Regions from separate parts of the Halomonas halophila genome, predicted to be linked through region 3. Evidence: riboswitches for the same ligand, from Rfam matches in the RefSeq annotation. Region 3 holds a riboswitch; each other region holds the start of a gene.
What was found. A riboswitch is a leader RNA that binds a small molecule or an ion and turns the genes downstream of it on or off. The one in region 3 is predicted to bind thiamine pyrophosphate.
Positions count from the first base shown of each region.

Region 1: linked by a shared signal. The riboswitch ahead of thiC (phosphomethylpyrimidine synthase ThiC) and the one ahead of QWG60_RS02855 (SLC5/6 family protein) in region 3 are both predicted to bind thiamine pyrophosphate.
Region 2: linked by a shared signal. The riboswitch ahead of thiM (hydroxyethylthiazole kinase) and the one ahead of QWG60_RS02855 (SLC5/6 family protein) in region 3 are both predicted to bind thiamine pyrophosphate.

Region 1 covers NZ_CP129121.1:1,212,155-1,218,684, forward strand. Annotated here, with positions in the region: gene QWG60_RS05485 (sugar phosphorylase) at 1-963, opposite strand, end outside; gene QWG60_RS05490 (heavy metal translocating P-type ATPase) at 1,124-3,394, shown strand; gene thiC (phosphomethylpyrimidine synthase ThiC) at 3,466-5,355, opposite strand; TPP riboswitch at 5,432-5,551, opposite strand; gene tenA (thiaminase II) at 5,858-6,526, opposite strand.
Region 2 covers NZ_CP129121.1:177,271-183,800, reverse strand. Annotated here, with positions in the region: gene QWG60_RS00795 (SDR family oxidoreductase) at 1-534, shown strand, start outside; gene QWG60_RS00790 (response regulator transcription factor) at 606-1,301, shown strand; gene QWG60_RS00785 (ATP-binding protein) at 1,298-2,659, shown strand; gene QWG60_RS00780 (hypothetical protein) at 2,770-3,060, shown strand; TPP riboswitch at 3,109-3,211, shown strand; gene thiM (hydroxyethylthiazole kinase) at 3,244-4,062, shown strand; gene thiE (thiamine phosphate synthase) at 4,052-4,723, shown strand; gene QWG60_RS00765 (DMT family transporter) at 4,681-5,556, opposite strand; gene QWG60_RS00760 (serine hydrolase) at 5,648-6,530, opposite strand, start outside.
Region 3 covers NZ_CP129121.1:614,744-621,273, reverse strand. Annotated here, with positions in the region: gene ilvD (dihydroxy-acid dehydratase) at 1-652, opposite strand, end outside; gene QWG60_RS02855 (SLC5/6 family protein) at 722-2,110, opposite strand; TPP riboswitch at 2,100-2,212, opposite strand; gene QWG60_RS02850 (hypothetical protein) at 2,325-3,002, shown strand; gene QWG60_RS02845 (hypothetical protein) at 3,128-3,877, opposite strand; gene QWG60_RS02840 (YbaY family lipoprotein) at 4,086-4,436, opposite strand; gene QWG60_RS02835 (CoA-acylating methylmalonate-semialdehyde dehydrogenase) at 4,828-6,327, opposite strand.

The DNA.
Region 1 (6,530 bases), 600 kb from region 3:
GAACTGATAGACCAGGTGCGCCTCGTCCGGCGGCGTGCCGTCCTTTTCGAGCCTCTCAAGACCGAAGTAGCTGATGTTCTCGCGGTGCGGCACGTTGGTCTCGGTGAGGATCAGCGTGCCCGGCGCCACGTGATCGGCGATGGCGCGCAGCAGCCGCACGACCTCGTGGGTCTCGGGCAGGTGGATGCAGGAGGTGCCGACCTTCTTCCACAGGTAGGCGATGGCATCCAGGCGGATCACTCGCGCGCCCTGGCAGAGGTAGAACAGCAGGATACCGACGAACTCCAGCAGCACGTCGGGGTTGGCGAAGTTCAGGTCGATCTGATCCTCGGAGAAGGTCGCCCACAGGTGACGGGGCCCGCGGCGGGTCGGCACCTTGACCAGCAGCGGCGAGCTGCGTGGCCGCACCACCGCCGAGAGGTCGGTCTCGGGATCCATCTCGATGAAGTAGTCGCGCCCCGGCTGGTTGCCGCCGAGATAGTCGGCGAACCACAGCGATTCCCGTGAGACGTGGTTGAGCACCAGGTCGACCCCCAGATCGAAGCGACGGGAAAGGCGGCGGACCTGGGGCCAGTCGCCGAGTTTGGGATCGACCTCGCGGTAGTGGATGACCGAGAAGCCATCGTCGCTGCTCCAGGGGAAGAAGGGCAGCAGGTGCACGCCGCTGAAGGTCTCTCCGAGGCGGCCGGCGACGAAGTCGTCGAGGACGTCGAGCGGTGGCTGCTCGCCGTCGACCAGGCTGTCGCCGTAGGCGATCAGCCACTGGTCGCGTTCACTCCACAGCGGACGGGCGGGCGGTGCCTCACCATCCGGGGGCGTCATGGGGGCCTGATGCGCCAGCAGGGTGAACAGCCGGCGCAGCACCTCGTCGGCGCGGGGGCCGTAGAGCATCGTCAGGTGGCGATGGGCGCGCTCATGGAAGGCCTCGGCGCCAAGTGGCGTCGAAAGGGAGGGTGCCGGCATGGCGATCGCCTCTCGTTGGGGGTTTCCTTAAGCATGCAGGCCGCGTGCCAGCTGTCCATGCTGGCGGTGTCGTGCCCGGCGTCATCACCGCTTGAGTCTATAGCGGCTAGAGGCTCTAGGCTGATGCCATGTTTCGATGACGAGCCCCGAGGAGGTCAGGATGGCGCAAGACGCCGCGCAGGAAGCCGAAAAGGGTGCACTCCAGCGACACCAGTGGCGCGTGGAAGGCATGGACTGTCCGAGCTGCGCCGGCAAGATCCGCGGCGCGCTGGAGCGTCTGGATGGCGTGGCTGACGTGAAGGTCTCGGTCATGCAGGGCTCGCTGGCCCTCGATCTGGATACCGGCCGCACGGCGCCCGAGGACGTGGCGTCGCTGGTCGAGCGGTTGGGCTATGGCGTTCGGCGCCAGTCGGCGCAGGACGATGCCGAGGCGCCTTCGGGCGCCGGCTGCTGTGCCGGGCGCGATCATGCCGATCATTTCCGTCGGGGTGATGACGCCTCGCCCCGGCGCTGGCATGCCACCGCCAAGGGGCGGCTGGTGCTGGCCACCGGGGTGGCGCTCGGCGTGGCCACGCTGCTGCGCTTCACCGTCGGTGCGGAGATCGCCCACTGGGCCTTCCTGGCGGCCTGCCTGATCGGACTGGCGCCGGTCGCTCGCCGTGCGGTGAGTGCGGCGCGGGTCGGCATGCCGTTCACCATCGAGATGCTGATGACCCTGGCCGCCGGCGGTGCGCTGATCATCGGCGCCGCCGAGGAGGCGGCCATGGTGGTGCTGCTGTTCGCTATCGGCGAGATCCTCGAGGGCGTGGCCGCGGACCGGGCCCGCTCGGGCATCCGCGCGCTGGCCGATCGGGTGCCACGCGAGGCACGCCTGGAAGTCGCCCCCGGCGAGACGCGCACGGTGGATGCGGCACATCTGGCGGTCGGCCAGGTGGTGGTGGTGCGCCCCGGCGACCGCATCCCCGCCGACGCCACCATCCTCGAGGGCCGCTCGTCGATCGATGAGTCGCCGGTGACCGGCGAGTCGGTGCCGCGGGACCGGGGCGAGGGCGACGAGGTGTTCGCCGGCTCGATCAACCATGACGGCGTGCTGCGGCTGCGCGTGGCCCGGCCGCCCGAGGACAACACCATCGCACGCATCATCCGGCTGGTGGAGGAAGCCCAGGAGGCGCGGGCGCCCACCGAGCGCTTCATCGACCGCTTCAGCCGCGTCTACATGCCGGCGGTGGTCGGCCTGGCGGTGCTGGTGGCCGTGGTGCCGCCGCTGGCGTTGGGCGGCGAATGGGGCGAGTGGACCTATCGCGCCCTGGCGCTGCTGCTGATCGGTTGCCCCTGCGCGCTGGTGATCTCGGTGCCGGCATCGATCGCCTCGTCGCTCTCCAGCGGCGCCCGGCACGGGCTGTTGCTCAAGGGCGGTGCGGTGATCGAAGCCGCCGCCCGCACCGAGGCGGTCGCCTTCGACAAGACCGGCACCCTGACCGAGGGCCGGCCGCGGGTGACCGATGTGGTGCCGGCAAGCGACGCCGTGGCCGTGCAGGACTTGATCGCCCTGGCCGCGGGCCTGGAGCGCGACGCCAGCCATCCGCTGGCGCAGGCGGTGGTCGCCCATGCGGAGGCGCAGCAGGTCGCGGCCTCAAGGGTCAGCGAGGCCCGGGCGGTGCCGGGGCAGGGCGTCGAGGCGCTGATCGAGGGCCGCCGGGCCTTCGTCGGCGCGCCGCGCCACGTGGCCGATCGCGGCACGCTGGCCAAGGCGCTGGCCGCGCGAATCGAGGAACTCGAGGCCGAGGGCAAGACGGTGATCGTGGCGGTCGAGGACGGCGTGGCGCTGGGGGCCATCGCCCTGCGTGACGAGCCGCGGCCCGATGCCGAGGCCGGCGTGCAGGCGCTGTCGGCGCTGGGCGTGCGCTCGGTGATGCTGACCGGCGACAACGATCGCACCGCCGCGGCCATCGCCGGGCGCCTCGGCATCGAGCGTCGCGCCGGGCTTATGCCGGAGGGCAAGGTCGAGGCGATCCGTGAGCTGGCCGGCCATGAGCGGACGATGATGATCGGTGACGGCATCAACGACGCCCCGGCGCTGGCCAGCGCCCAGGTGGGCGTGGCCATGGGCTCGGGGACCGACGTGGCGCTGGAGACCGCCGACGGCGCGCTGCTGCGCAACCGGGTGGGCGACGCGGCGGCGCTGATCCGGCTGGCGCGGGCGACCATGGCCAACATCCGCCAGAACATCGCCATCGCCCTGGGGCTCAAGGGGCTGTTCCTGGTCACCACCGTGCTCGGCATCACCGGGCTGTGGCTGGCGATCCTGGCCGACACCGGCGCCACCGTGCTGGTCACGCTCAACGCCCTGCGGCTGCTGCGCTTCGCGCCGGGCGGGCGTGACTCGACGGAAGACAACGAGGCCGTTGCTCCCGTGCCCGCGGCAAACTGAACCCGTCTGGCCGCATGAAAAACGCCGCGCCGGCATGCAGCCGGCGCGGCGTTCTGCATCAAGGCGGGAGGTCAGACCTCCTTGTACAGCTCGGCGCCCTGGTCGCGGAACTTCTCGGCCTGTTCGGCCATGCCGCGCTCCACCGCGGCGCGGTCGCCTTCGAGGCCGTTGTCGGCCGCGTAGTCGCGAACCTCCTGGCTGATCTTCATCGAGCAGAACTTGGGCCCGCACATGGAGCAGAAGTGGGCCACCTTGGCCGAGTCCTTGGGCAGGGTCTCGTCGTGGTACTCGCGGGCGGTGTCCGGGTCGAGGCCGAGGTTGAACTGGTCCTCCCAGCGGAACTCGAAGCGTGCCTTCGACAGGGCATTGTCACGGCGCTGGGCGGCCGGGTGACCCTTCGCGAGATCAGCAGCATGCGCGGCGATCTTGTAGGTGATGATGCCGGTCTTGACGTCGTCCTTGTTGGGCAGGCCCAGGTGCTCCTTGGGGGTCACGTAGCAGAGCATGGCGCAGCCGTACCAGCCGATCATCGCCGCGCCGATGCCGGAGGTGATGTGGTCGTAGCCCGGCGCGATGTCGGTGGTCAGCGGCCCGAGGGTGTAGAAGGGCGCCTCGTCGCACTCGCGGAGCTGCTTGTCCATGTTCTCCTTGATCAGGTGCATCGGCACGTGACCGGGGCCCTCGATCATCACCTGGACGTCGTGCTCCCAGGCGATGCGGGTCAGCTCGCCCAGGGTCTCGAGCTCGGCGAACTGGGCCTCGTCGTTGGCGTCGGCCACCGAGCCCGGGCGCAGGCCGTCGCCCAGCGAGAAGGCGACGTCGTAGCGCTTGCAGATCTCGCAGATCTCCTCGAAGTGCTCGTAGAGGAAGCTTTCGCGGTGGTGGTAGAGGCACCACTTGGCCATGATCGAGCCGCCGCGGGAGACGATGCCGGTGGTGCGTCTAGCGGTGAGCGGCACGTAGCGCAGCAGCACGCCGGCGTGGATGGTGAAGTAGTCGACGCCCTGTTCGGCCTGCTCGATCAGGGTGTCGCGGAACACCTCCCAGGTCAGGTCCTCGGCCACGCCGTTGACCTTCTCCAGCGCCTGATAGATGGGCACGGTGCCGATCGGCACCGGGGCGTTGCGGATGATCCACTCGCGGGTCTCGTGGATGTTCTGCCCGGTGGACAGGTCCATGATGGTGTCGGCGCCCCAGCGGATACCCCAGGTCATCTTGTCGACCTCGTCCTCGATGGACGAGGTGACCGCCGAGTTGCCGAGGTTGCCGTTGATCTTCACCAGGAAGTTGCGGCCGATGATCATCGGCTCGGATTCCGGGTGGTTGATGTTGTTGGGGATGATGGCGCGGCCGGCGGCCACCTCGTCGCGCACGAACTCGGGGGTGATCTCCTCGGGCAGGCGGGCGCCGAAGGCCTCGCCCGGGTGCTGGTGGCCGAGGATGCGCTCGACCTCTTCGGTGCCCATCGTCTGGCGCTTCTGGTTTTCCCGAATGGCGATGAATTCCATCTCGGGGGTGACGATGCCCTGGCGCGCATAGTGCAGCTGGGTGACGTTCTTCCCTTCCTTGGCCCGGCGGGGCGTGCGGGTCAGCTCGAAGCGCAGTGGGGCCAGCATGGGGTCGTTGGCGCGGCGGCGGCCGTACTCCGAGGTCGGGCCGTCGAGGAACTCGGTGTCGTCGCGGGCCTCGATCCAGTCGCGGCGCAGCTCGGGCAGGCCGCGGCGCAGGTCGATGTCGGCCTCGGGGTCGGTGTAGGGGCCGGAGGTGTCGTAGACCAGCAGCGGCGGGTTTTCTTCATCTGCGCCGGAGGTGCGGGTTGGTGACAGGCCGATCTCGCGGAAGGGCACGCGGATATCGGGTCGCGAGCCTTCGACGAAGACCTTGCGCGAGCCGGCCAGCGGGGCCACGGCGGCGGCGTCGACGCGGGCGTTCTCGTTGAGGAAATGGATGGTCTTGCTCATGGTCGTGCTCCCTTGGCTTGAGTGGTTCGTCAGGGAGGACCGTCGGGGAGGACAGGGGCGGCCGACGCCGAGGCGCCGCCGCGTGTCGCTTGATCCCTACGCTGGTCCTAGCCAGTTCAGGTTCAACGGGATCCATGCTCCGGCGCCTCGCGCCGCATGATCTCAGCCGTCTTCAACGGCACCCCGTCAAGCGTGGTGGTGCCCGCCGCTGGGCGGGCCGTGTCATTGCCTTTCTTCTTCCTACCTACTTTTTTTCTATCGTGGGCCAGGGGCCGAGCTGGCGCGGTGCTAGCCGAGCGCCGGGGGCAAGACAAAGCGAGGGTTTTTGCCATGGGTGAGGCGATCCTCGCCGAACGGGCTGGCCATGGATGGCCAGCACTGGTCCTGCAAACGGAGCAGGATGCGAGAGTGCCGCAGGGCAAAAGTTAGCGCCCAGGGATGGGTTCACAGCGCCTCGCGTGGTCTTGTCGCCGGAAAAGCTCGGCAGTCAAGGAGGTGGAGCTCAGTCCGCGCGATCCAGCCCCATCTGCCAGAAGTCGATCTCCAGCCGGGTAGCGTCGCGGAACAGCCGCGCCAGCTGGTCGAAGCGCGCCGGCGTCACCTCGGCCAGGCGCGCGTCCAGCCAGGCGATCTCGGCGTGCATCGCCCGCTGGAAGTCGTCGCCCTGATACATGGCGATCCAGGCGTCATAGGGGTTGGCGTCGCCGCGCACGGTGAACGGCTGCGCCTCGAGCCAGTTGGCGATCTCGCCGTAGCCCACCAGGCAGGGGGCCAGCGCCACGCGCAGGTCGAGCAGGTCGCCGCGGCTGCCGGCGTCGAGCACGAAGCGGGTGTAGGCCAGGGTAGCGCGGGCCTCGGGCAGCGCCGCCAGGTCGTCTTCGGTGATGCCCCAGTCGCGACAGAAGCCGCGGTGCAGGTCCAGTTCGACGTCGAGGATGGTCTTCAGGCCGTCGAAGGCCTGGCGCAGCTCGTCGAGGTCGCGGCTCTTGTAGGCGGCCAGGGCGTAGGCGCGGGCGAAGTGGATCAGGAACAGGTAGTCCTGCTGCAGGTAGTGGCGGAAGGCGTCCGCCTCGAGCGTGCCGGCGCCCAGGGCGCGGACGAAGTCGTGCTCGGTGTAGGCGCGCCAGTCGGCCTGGCAGGCGGCGGTGAGATCACTGAAGCGACGGCCCATCTTG
Region 2 (6,530 bases), 440 kb from region 3:
GGCGCCAACCGCGCCGAGCTGTTCAAGGACGCCGACGACGAGGCCATCGAGCGCCTGGTGACGGTCAACCTGACCGCCACCCTGCAGCTGACCCGCGCCCTGCTGCCCCGGCTGTGCCGCGCCGAGCAGGGCCTGGTGGTCAACGTCGGCTCGGCCTTCGGCCATATCGGCTATCCCGGCCAGGCCGCCTACTGCGCCACCAAGTTCGCGCTCTACGGCTTCACCCAGGCGCTGCGCCGCGAACTGTCGGACTCGCCGATCGCGGTGCACTACATCGCCCCGCGGGCCACCCGCACCGCCATGAACGCCCCGGCCATGGAGGAGATGAACCGGGCGCTGGGCAACGCCATGGACGCCCCGGAAACAGTGGCCGTCCAGATCCGCCGCGCCATCGAACGCGGTCGCAAGGAGACCCGGCTGGGCCGCGCCGAGCCGATCTTCGCCCGGCTCAACGCTCTGTGGCCGGGGCTGATCGATCGCGCCCTGCGCCGCCAGCTGCCCACCATCCGCCGCTTCATCACCCCGCCACCCTGAGCCGCCAGGGTCGACAGGCGCGGCCTTCGAGGCGAGTATCGGCATGACCGGAGCACCGACAAGGAAGGCCCATGCGCATACTGCTGGTGGAAGACGATCCCAGCCTGGCGTCGGGCATTCGCCTGGCGCTGAAACCCGAGCACTACACCGTCGACATCCTCGGCGACGGTATCGAGGCCCTCAACGCCCTGCGCGACGAGGAGCCCTTCGATGCCGTCATCCTCGACCTGGGCCTGCCCCGGCTCGACGGCATCGACCTGCTCACGCGGCTGCGCCGCGGCGGCCATCGCGTGCCGGTGCTGGTGCTGACCGCCCGCGACGGCATCGAGCAGCGCATCCAGGGCCTGGATGCCGGGGCCGACGACTACCTGACCAAACCCTTCGAGGTCGACGAGCTCAAGGCACGGCTGCGCGCCCTGCTGCGCCGTAGCCAGGGCCTGGTCAGCAGCGAGCTGCGCCACCGCGGCGTGGTGCTCGACCCGGAGAACCGCCGCGTCACCTACCAGGGCCAGCCGGTCACGCTGTCGCGCCGCGAGTTCACCCTGCTGCAGGAATTCCTCAGCCACCCGGGCCACGCCTTCACCCGCGACACCCTGGCCCGCCTGCTCTACGGCTGGGACGAGGACGTGGAGAGCAACGCCATCGAGGTCCACGTTCACCACCTGCGCAAGAAGCTGGCCCCGGAGTTGATCCGCACCCTGCGCGGCATCGGCTACATCATGGACAAGGCCCCGGCGGACGAGGCACCCGGAAACAGGATCCCATGAGCTCCATCCGCCGCCGCACCCTGGGCATCGCGCTGCTGGTGGTCGCGCTGTGCATGCTGGCGATCGGCGTGACCAGCTATCGCGACGCCGCCCGCGAAGTGGCGGCGCTGTTCGACGCCCGCCTGGCCCAGCAGGCCCGGCTGCTGGAAGGCCTGGTGCGCACGCCGCTGCCCGAGGCCCGGCGCGAGGCGCTGCTGGCGAGCCTCGACGACGCCCTGCGCCGCAACACGCCGGGCACCGACGGCGGCCACCGCTACGAGGGCGAGGTGGCCTTCCAGGTCTGGCGCGACGAGCGGCTGCTGCTGCGCTCCGCCGGCGCGCCGACCGCGCCGTTCACCGAGCGTCGTGCCGGCTACGGCGACGCGACCCTGGACGGACGCGAGTGGCGCGTCTTCGTCCTCGGCGGCGACGACCTGCGGGTGCTGGTCGGCGAGCGCGGCGACGTGCGCGGCGAGCTGGTCCGGGGCATCGCCCTGCGCACCCTGGTACCGGACCTCGTGGGCCTGCCGGCACTGGCGGTACTGCTGTGGTGGGCGATCGGCTGGGGGCTGCGGCCGCTGTCACGGCTGGCCGCCCAGATCGAAGCCCGCGACCCCCAGCGCCTGAACCCGCTGCCCGACGACCCACTGCCCCGCGAGCTGGCCACCATCGTCGGCGCCCTCAACGGCCTGCTGGCGCGGATCCGCACCCTGCGGGCCCGCGAGAAGCGCTTCATCGCCGATGCCGCCCACGAGCTGCGCACCCCGCTGACGGTGCTCGACCTGCACGCCCAGAACGCCCTGGCCACCGAGGATCCGGCGGATCGGCGCGAGGCGCTGACCCTGTTGCGCGACGGCCTGGCCCGCGCCACCCGGCTGGTCGGCCAGCTGCTGACCCTGGCACGCCTGGACCCGGAGCAGGAAGGCGCCCCGGATCAGCGCATCGACCTGCTGCACGAGGTGCGCGAGTCGCTGGCCGAGCTGATGCCGCTGGCCACCGACCACGACCAGAGCCTGCACTTGGAGGCCGACGAGGCGGCCGACTGGGCGCTGACCACCGAGCCCGGCGCCGTCACCACCCTGATCAAGAACCTGGTCGGCAACGCCATCCGTCACTCCCCCGCCGGCAGCCGCATCGACGTGGCACTGACGGCGGAAGAGCGAGTGCTGGTGCTGCGGGTGGACGACAGCGGTCCCGGCATCCCCGAGGACGGCCGCCAGCAGGCGCTGGCGCGCTTCCACCGCGGCGGTGCGGGAGCCGGGGCCGGCCTCGGACTGTCCATCGTCGACCGTCTGGTACAGCGCCACGGCGGCCGCCTGACGCTGGGCGACGCCCCCGGCGGCGGGCTGCGCGTGAGCGTGCGGCTGCCCCGCGCCTGACACGGCATCGTCATGTCGCTCCCTTAGCGTTGGTGTAAGCCGACTTTAAGCCAACGCCGTTACGGTGGTGGGCTGAATAGCCCAACGACAACCGGAAAGGAGACATCGACATGCACGCCATGCCCCCGACCTCTCTCGACGCCGCCCTGCGCCGCCCCCTGTGGCTGGCCCTGGGCGGCGTGCTGCTGCTCGTCGTCGAATGGCTGATCAGCCCCTGGGGCGTGGGTAGCCTGCCGCTGGCGTTGGTCGCCCTGGCCGCCGGCGCCGCCTTGCTGCTTCGCCCCCTGAACGCGGCGATGCGCCTCGAACCCGAGGAGGAAGGCAACGGCATGAGCGCCGATCTCCAGAGCGTCTCCCAGGCCAGCCTGCTGACCCTGGCCGTGCTCCAGCTGGCCGCCTGAGGCGACGCCCGCCGGCTTTACATGCATCGGACGAAGGGCGATAGTGAGGCCCGACGACAGGGGCGCCGGGGCGATGATCCGCCGCGGCTGAGAGGCACCCTCACTACCTGACCCGGATAATGCCGGCGGAGGGAGTCGTGCCGGCTCCCTCGGTGGCCGCGCCTCCCGTCGCCAGGAGGCCCGATGCATTCCCTCGATCCCGCGCCGCATCTGGCGCGCGTGCGCCGCACCACCCCGCTGGTTCACAACATCACCAACCACGTGGCGATGAACTTCATGGCCAACGCGCTGCTGGCGCTGGGCGCCTCGCCCGCCATGGTCCACGCCCGCGAGGAGGCCGCCGAGTTCGCCGGCCTGGCCACCGCCCTGACGCTGAACATCGGCACCCTCTCGCCCCACTGGCTCGACGCCATGGACGACGCCGCCCGCGCCGCCAATGACGCCGACACGCCCTGGGTGCTCGACCCGGTGGCGGTGGGCGCCACCCGCTTTCGTCGCCAGGCCGGCGCCCGGCTGCTGGCGCTGGGGCCGACCGCGATCCGCGGCAACGCCTCGGAGATCCTGGCGCTGGCCCGACAGGGCGGCGGCGGGCGCGGCGTGGACAGCACCGACAGCGCCGACAGCGCCGAGCGCGCCGCCGTGGCGCTGGCCCGCGAGCATGCCACCGTGGTGGCGGTCACCGGCGAGGTCGACCTGGTCACCGACGGCCGACGCCTGACGCGGGTCTGCGGCGGCCATGCGCTGATGCCTCGCGTCACCACCATGGGCTGCGCCCTGACCGGCGTGGTCGGCGCCTTCCTGGCCGGCGCCGAGGATCCGTTCGAGGCCACGGTGGCGGCGCTGACCGCCTACGCCGCGGCCGGGGAGATCGCCGCCGAGACCGCCGCCGGCCCCGGCAGCTTCGCCGTGGCCTTCCTCGACGCCCTCTATGCCCTCGATCCCGACACCCTCGCTACGCCGCTGGCCGACCGTATCCACCTGGAGCTCACCGATGCGCCTTGATCTGTCCCTCTACCTGGTCACCGACCCCGAGCTGTGCGCCGCCCTCGGCGTGGAGCAGACCGTACGGGCCGCGGTGCGCGGCGGCGTCAGCGTCGTCCAGCTGCGCGACAAGCACGCCGCCGACGCCGAGATGATCCCGCTGGCCCGGCGCCTGAAGGCTGCCCTGGCCGGCAGCGGCGTGCCGTTGATCATCAACGACCGCCTCGAGGTCGCGCTGGCCAGTCGGGCCGACGGCCTGCACATCGGCCAGGACGACGGCGAGGTCGCCGATGCCCGTGCCGCGCTGGGCCCGGACGCCATCCTCGGCCTCTCGGTGCAGACCCACGAACAGCTGGCACGGCTGGACGCCGGGCGCCTCGACTACCTGGGCCTCGGCCCGGTGTTCGCCACGGCCACCAAGCAGGACCATGCCGCGCCGCTGGGCGTCGACGGCCTGGCGGCGCTGGCCGCCGCCAGCCCGCTGCCCACGGTGGCGATCGGCGGGCTCAAGGTCGAGCACGTCGAGGCGGTGCGCCGCGCCGGTGCCGGCGGCCTGGCGGTGGTCTCGGCGATCTGCGGCACCCCGGACCCGGAGGCCGCCGCCCGCGCCTTCCCGCCGGGTCGCCGACGCGACCTGCGTCACAGGGAAGGCCGCCGGTTCAGCGCGACGCGCCGCTCCTGATAGGCGATGGCCAGGCCGCTGGCGATGATCAGGCTGCCGCCGGCGAACACCCAGGGGTCGGGCATCTCGCCCCAGAAGCCCCAGCCCAGCAGGGTCGCCCACAGCAGTGCCGTGTAGTCGAAGGGCGCGGCAATGGCCGCCGGGGCGTAGCGGAAGGCCTGGGTCAGGCCCACCATGGCGCCGACGCCGAGCACGCCAGCGCCCAGGAAGCCCAGCCAGTGCAGCGGCGCCGGGGCCTGCCAGACCCAGGGCAGGGTCAGGGAGGCGGCCAGGCAGGGCACCAGGGTGGTGTAGAAGACCATGGCCCAGAGGTGCTCCCCTTCGCCGTAGCGGCGCGCGGTGATCATGGTCAGGGCATAGAACAGCGCCGCGGCGACCACCACCAGCATGGCGGGCTGGAAACCGGCCGCCCCGGGCCGCACCACCACCAGCACCCCGACGAAGCCGAGCAGCGTGGCCAGCCAGGTCGGACGGTCGACCCGCTCGCCGAGCAAGGGCACCGACAGCAGCGTCACGAACAGCGGCGCGGCGAAGGCGATCGCCGTGGCGGTGGCCAGCGGCAGCAGCACCAGCCCCCACATGAAGGTGATCATGGTGGCGGTGAAGATCAGGCCGCGCAGCAGGTGCACACCCGGACGCCGCGTGCCGAGGGTGCGCAGGCCGCCATTGAAGCGCGCGATCAGCACGATCAGCGGCAGCGACACCAGGGTGCGGAAGAAGATGATCTGCAGCGGCGAATGCACCGCGCCCAGCCACTTGGTGAGGGCATCGCCCAGGGCCAGACACAGCACGCCGCCGCACATGAACAGGATGCCTTTCAGAGAGGGAGCCATGCAGCGCCTCCGTGCGCGCGTCGAGGGAGGGGAAACGACACCGCCCCGACGGCCTGACCGTCGGGGCGGTGAGAGGGGCCGGAACCGAGGGTCAGAGCGAGGCCTGGACCACCATGCAGTCCATGCCCTGGGACTGGAGACGCTGGCAGGCGCTGCGGGCCTGGCGCTCGCCCAGATCGACCAACCGCGCCCGGTAGACGCCGGCTTGCGCCACCCAGGGCACGTCGACCCGGGCGTCATCCAGCTCCGCGGCCAGTCGGGCCGCGGCGCGGTCGGCCAGGCGACGAGCGTGATCGGCGTCGCTGAAGGCGCCGACCTGCACGCCCCAGCCGCCGGTCCGCTCGTCGCGGTCGATCAGCGCGGTCAGCGGATCCGCCTCCGCCGCACCGCCGACGGCCGCGTCGGCGCTCGGCGCCGAGGCCACGATCGCCTCGTCCGGCGAGGGGGCGGCGACCTCCTGTACCACCGGCCCCGGCGCGGCGGCGCGGCTCGGCTCGCTGGCCGCCGGCGTCGAGGCCGGCTCGGGCGCCCGGGCGGATACCGTCGCGGCCGGTGCCGGCGCGGCGCTGTCGCGGCTCGCCAGCATCTGACCGGCCGGCGGCAGCGTGCGGCCCGGCAGCGGCATCAGGCGCTCGTCGGCGATCTCGGTGCGGGCCAGCCAGCCGTGGCCGTCGGCCAGGGCGGCGCGGGCGAAGCCGCGGTTCAGCAGGTCGGCCATGTGCTCGTCGCGGGAGGCGGCGGTGAAGCCGCCCATCACCACCGAGAGCATGCGCCGGCCGCCGTGCACCGCCGAAGTGGCGACGTTGAAGCCGGAGGCGCGGATGAAGCCGGTCTTGAGGCCGTCGGCGCCCGGGTAGTTGGCCAGCAGGCGATTGTGGCCGCGGTAGGTGTTGCCGCGCCAGGTGAAGTCCTGCAGCGAGAAATAGTGGTAGTACTGCGGGAAATCGAGCATCAGCCGACGGGCCAGCACCGCC
Region 3 (6,530 bases):
GGCTCATGCCCAGCGCCTCGATGGCCGAGGCCATGGTGTTGGCGGTGTACATGCCGCCGCAGGCACCGGGCCCGGGAATCGCCGTCTCCTCGATCCGCTTGACGTCGATGAGGTCGAGATCGCCGCGGCTGTGGGCGCCCATGGCCTCGAACACCGAGACGATGTCGGTGTGCCCCTCGCCGGGCAGGATGGTGCCGCCGTAGACGAAGACGCTGGGCCGGTCGAGCCGCGCCAGGCCGATCAGGCAGCCGGGCATGTTCTTGTCGCAGCCGCCGATGGCCACCAGGCCATCGAAGCCCTCGCAGCCGGCCACCGTCTCGATGGAATCGGCGATCACCTCCCGCGACACCAGTGAATACTTCATGCCCTCGGTGCCGTTGGCGATGCCGTCGGAGATGGTGATGGTGTTGAAGATCACGCCCTTGCCGCCGGCCGCATCGGCACCAGCGCTGGCCTGCTCGGCGAGCTCGCCGATGTGGCTGTTGCAGGGCGTGACGCGGCTCCAGGTGGACGCAATGCCCACCTGGGGCCTGGTGAAGTCGGCGTCGTTGAAGCCCACCGCGCGCAGCATGGCGCGGCTGGCCGACTTGCCGACGCCGTCCACCACCGGGGCGGAATGGCGGCGGCGGGGATCCTGTGGCGTGTCACTCATGGCGCGGCTCCTCCGTCAGGTCGGGATGACCTTCAGAGGGTGGCCGTCATCCGCCGGCCTGGCAACCGTTCAGGCCGTACGCCGCACCGCGGCCGGGCGCCACCAGGCCACCAGCAGCGCCACCGCGCTGGAGGCCAGAAGCGCACCGAGGAAGGGCGGCAGGGTCGGCACCCCGCCGGGAAAGCTCGCCGCCAGCAGGCCATCGAGGGCACTGCCCGAGGCGACCCACCCCGGCAGCACCGCGCCCGCCAGCCCGGCGAGACCGCCGGCCAGCGCCGCCATGGCGCTCATCCGCGCCCACAGCCCCAGCAGCACCGGCACCACGATGGCCGCGCACAGCAGATCGGCGATCAGGAACAGTCGCAGCACCGAGAGCCCCTGCAGGGCGATCGCCACCACCGGCACCATCAGCGCCACGGTGACCCACCGCGCCGCCCTGAGCGACAGGCCGCGACGGCCGCTGCCGGCCACCACCAGCGAGGCGATGCCGTTCTGCAGGGTATCGACGCTGGAGGCCACCAGGGTCACCGCCAGCACCAGCGCCGGCAGCGCCAGCCAGCCCGGCGCCTCGGCGAGCAGCGCGAAGAACGGGATCGGCGGCTCGCCCAGCGACACGCCCGCCATGGCGGCCAGCATGCCGAGGCCGCCGACCACCGCCACCACCAGCACGGTGATGCCGCCGCCCAGCCAGGCGCCGCGCCCCAGCGCCCGGTCGTCCCGGGCCGCCCACACCCGCTGCCAGTAGCCCTGATGGAAGAGGTTGGCCGCGGTCACCGCGATCACCAGCGTCAGCGCCACGGACAGGGCATCCGCGGCGGGGATCGACGGCAGCGCGGCCTCGGCCGGCAGCTCGGGCAACCGGGCCAGCGCCACGCCGCCCACCACCCCCAGCAGGGCCAGCAGCAGCCAGGCCTGCCAGCGGTCGGTGGCCAGGCTCGCACGCAGCCCGCCCAGCGCGGTGTAGAGCAGGGTCGCCACCGCCACGCCGACCACCACCAGCGCCACCGGGACGTCCGACAGCAGCCCGGTGATGGCGCCGATGGCGGTCAGCTCGGCGGCCAGGAAGCAGCCCATGTACAGCACCGAGACCAGCGCCACCCAGCGGCGGATGCCGGCGCCGAAACAGGCCTCGGCGTACTCGCCGATGCTGCGCCCCTCCGGCAGGCGACGGCGGATGGCCGGGCCGAAGGCGCCGAGCACGATGAACGGCAGCGCCGAGCCGATGGCATAGCCGGCCAGACCCAGCGGGCCGACGAAGGCGCCGATCTCGGGCGGCGCGAAGAGGATCCAGGCCCCCATGCCGGAGGCCAGGAAGGAGAGCCCCAGGGTCGGGGCCGACTGGGAGTTGCGGGCGGTAACGTAGTCGTCGAGCGGGCCGTCGGCCCGGCGGGCACGCAGGCCCAGAACGGTGAAACACAAAAGCGCCGCGCCAAGCACGGCTGACGTCAGATAAGGCATGTCGCACTTCCTCCGCCGGTGTGAACCGGATCAGGTTCCAGGGTCAGCGACGCACGCTCTCTCAGCCCCGCCGATGCCGGCGAGACTCCCCTGGCGACAGTGAATGGATTGTAGTGGCGATCCTCAAGACAGGGCCAAAATGGCCGATATCCGGATTGCCACGCCAGCATGACACATCCTTCCCGCCATTCGAACAACCAGCCCGGACCCCGCCATGCCGTTTACCGAAGCCAAGGAACACGCCCCCGGTTGCCTGCACCAGATCTTCGCCGAGCCCTACGCCGCCTTCGACAACGGCGTCCCCGAGCGCCAGCTGCACCTGCGCATCGCCCTCCAGGCGCTGCTGGAGGCGCCGATGCGCGAAGGGCGACTGACGCTCAGGGTGATCCACGGCTGGGAGAACGGCGGCTGCGCCCCCGAAGACCTGCGACATGGCGACCATGCGCTGGGCAAGACGGCCGACCTGCGTGCGATCGCCGAGCGCTACCAGCAGGCGCTGGACCGTCTCGCCCCGCTGCCGGGCGAGGCCGACAGCCTGCTCGCCGAGCCGCTGGCCAGTGCCATCGCCGGCGCCGAGGCCGACGGCCTCGAGGTCGACTCAGAGACTCGAGACAACCCGGCCCGCTGGCCGGCGTTTCCCCGCGGCCTGTCGCTGTATACCTTCTTCAAGGTCTATCACCGCCTGACCTACGGCGAGGACGAGGCCTACCGCTCGATCCGCTGCAATACGCCCGAGGGCAGCCGCGAGATCCACGAATTCCATCTGGAGGAAGGCGAATTCGCCATCGTTCGCCCCGCCGCCGACGAACCCGGCGAGTGCGTGCTGGTGCTGCACGTGGGCCAGCTGGAACCGCTGAGCGAGCTGCTGGAGATGGCCCATATCCGCCCCTAGGCGATACCGGAGCGGGGCCTCAGGAGGAGGCAGAAGCTTCCATGGAAGGGGCCAGGATCGCCTGAGACGTCATTGATCTTTAGCGCTTCGGAGGCGACCAGCGGCCCCCTACTCACCGCTGCCGTTCAAGGCAACAGCAGCTTCGCGGTGAGGTTGAGGGTGTCCGAGGCGCTCACCCCCTCGTCGTAGAAGTTGTGCTCATAGCTGGCCGTGAACTGCACCGGATACTCCTGAATCCTCACCAGCTTGTTGAGCGCAACGCCCAGGGGCAGGCTCACCCAATCATGCTGCTCCCAGTCATAGGTGATCGACATGTCGGAGGCCCCCGCCGACCAACCATTCCCGAGGCTGTAGTTCACGATCGGCTGCACGATCGAGATATTCACGTCGCGGTAGTCGTCGTCTCCCGCCACCGTGAACACGTTCTGGTTGAACAGCCCCCATATCCCCCAGGGTTGGCTGGCCACGAAGCCCACGGCGGGACCGAGGCCCCATTTCTCGGCGCTCAGGCCGTCTTCCCCGGTCGGCAACAGCGCTACCGCACCCACGCCGAATCGCCCCCATGACCGGTCGAAGGTCACCAGGTCGAAGAGTGTCATGTCGGACCAGCCGCTCGAGTCATTCGGCGAGTCGGTCACGTAAGGCGCGGTGAGCCGGAAGATGTTGCTGGAGTCGCCCAGCGAGAACGGAATGGCGGCGCGGAACTGCATGCGGTTTCCGTCCTCGTCGTCGAGGTTGTGGTACCGGTACGTGTAGAAGTCCTGCAGCTGGAAGGCCATGACGGAGGCCGTCGGATCATTGGCTTCCGAGCCCAGGCCATCTTGCTGAGCGCTGGCTATCCCCGGGTAAAACATGGCAAAGAAGGTGGCGATCATCAGTGCATTTCGTGCAAGCATCCGTGGCTCCCTGGTCTCCGGTTTTCTTTCCCCATGCCCGGATAGGCATGCCCACAGCAGGCAGGCACGTTTCATGTCCGCAGACGTGGCACCCGTGATGCCCCACGGATGGCTCGCTGGCGCACCTGCAGAGCCAAAGCCGAAGGAAACTCGCGAGGGGGGAAATCTCCCTCGGCCCCAGCAACGCTTACTGCCGCGAGACCCTGATGCGCACGGGGTCGGCCGCCTCGCCGGCGAAGGGATCAACGTGCTCCGTACTGGTGAACAGTAGCTCACCGTCGTGAACGATCCGTGCCCGCAGTCCGTAAGTCATGCGCTCGTCGATGGCCTGAGGATCATAGACCAGCCGGAACGGATAAGGGGGCTGGGCGCCCTCGACGGTGTAGGTGTAATCGGTGAGCACGGTGGCGGGCGCATCCGCGCGCGACTGATCCTCGAGCGTCACGATGACCTCGGCTCCCGGGGGCAGCGCCATGCGCTCGCGATACCACACCTCGCCGCTGATGACCCGCATCAGGGAGTTGTCCGGCTGCTGCATCGACGACTCCCCCGCCCTCTGTGGCTGACTGCATGCCGCCAGCAACAGGACGAGAGTGCCAATCATCCAGGGACCGGTCACTGCCGCGATTCCGTTTTTCGATCTCATTGATGACTCCTTCATGTACCAGGGCGGAGAGAAGACTCGTCACCGCTGGCCGCGTCACCCCGGATAGGCCCGTGGCGCCAAGGCGGGTTCATTCCCGTCGACACTCCATCAAGTTAGCAAGGTTTCCACGTACCGCCAGAGCAAGCGGGAGGCCTGACATGACCCGGGTCATGGAATCCCCCGGGCGCCGAACGCCGTACCGTCTACCGGGCAAGCCGCCCCAACCACGACGGCCCCGCCTCTCCCGAGGCGGGGCCGTCGATGATCGCCGAGCGGGATGGGATCAGCTCAGCGAGATGGTGCTGTTGATGCCGCCGGAGACGTTTTCCGGCTCGAACCAGCGGGCGGTGACGGTCTTGGTCTGGGTCCAGAAGCCGATCGCCTGCTTGCCGTTGGGTCCCAGGTCGCCGAGCTTGGAGGCCCGCGAGCCGGTGAAGCTGAAGTAGGCCACCGGCACCGGAATCGGCACGTTGATGCCCACCTGGCCGACGTCGATCTCGGTCTCGAAGCGGCGAGCCACCCAGCCGGAGTTGGTGAAGATCGAGGTGCCGTTGCCGTTGGGATTGGCGTTGATGAACTCGATCGCCTCGTCGAGCGTCTCGGCGCTCACCACGCACAGCACCGGGCCGAAGATCTCCTCGCGGTAGATGGTCATCTCGGCGGTCACGTCGGCGAACAGGGTCGGGCCGACGAAGTTGCCCTCCGGATAGCCCTCGACCTCACGGCCACGACCGTCGACCAGCAGCCGGGCGCCCTCCTGCTCGCCGGCGGCGATCAGGTCCTCCACCCGCGCCTTGGCGGCCGGCGACACCAGCGGGCCGAGGTCGGCGTCACGCTGGGTGCCGGGGCCGACCTTCATGTGGCGGGCGCCCTCGACCAGCTCGTCCAGCCAGTCGCGAGCCTCGCCCACCAGCACCACCACCGAGTTGGCCATGCAGCGCTGGCCGGCGGCGCCGAAGGCCGAGCCCAGCAGGTTGTTGATGGCCTGGCTGCGGTTGGCGTCGGGCATCACCACACAGTGGTTCTTGGCCCCCATCATCGCCTGGGCGCGCTTGCCGGCCTCGGCGGCGCGGCGATAGAGCTGGGTGCCGACGTGGGTCGAGCCGATGAACGACACCGCCTTGATGTCCGGATGATCGCAGAGGCGATTGGCCACGTCCGGGCCGCCGTGGACCACGTTGAGCACGCCGGCCGGCACGCCGGCCTCGTGGGCCAGCTCGACCAGCCGCATGGTCGAGCTCGGATCCTGCTCGGAGGGCTTGAGCACGAAGGTGTTTCCGGTGGCGATGGCCAGCGGGAACATGAAGCACGGCAGCATGATCGGGAAGTTGAAGGCGGTGATCCCGGCGCCCACGCCCAGCGGCTGATTGAGGGTGTAGACGTCGACCTCGGTGGCGGCGTTCTCGGCCAGCTCGCCGAGCTGCAGCGAGGTGATCGAGCAGGCGTGCTCCACCACCTCGAGGCCACGACCCACCTCGCCGGCGGCGTCCGGCAGGGTCTTGCCGTGCTCCTCGGTGATCAGCGCGGCCAGCTCCTCGGTGTGCTCGCGGATCAGCGCCTGCAGCTTCAGCATGATGCGCTGACGCTTGGCCAGCGGCGTGCGACGCCATTCCTGGAAGGCTGCCCTGGCGCTGGCCACGGCGCGATCGACCTCCTCCAGGGTGCAGAACGGCACCCGGGCGACCACCTCCTGGGTGGCCGGATTGAGTACGTCGCGCCATTCCTGGCTCTGCGAGGTGACGGCCTGGCCATCGATATACAGCGGGATCTCTCTGACGGACATCTAGCGGCTCCTTTGGCGGCCCCGGGGAGAGGCTCCCTGCCCTCCCCCGGGTTCGCGGTTTGTGATTGTTATCCGATGTTCGGCCCCGTTAATGCATCGACGGGGCCGGATCGAGAACAGCGAAACGCTCATGCGGGGCTCATGATTACCGAGCCATCGAGTGTAGGGAGGCCGCGAATCGCCAGGCAACCAGGGGGCGACCA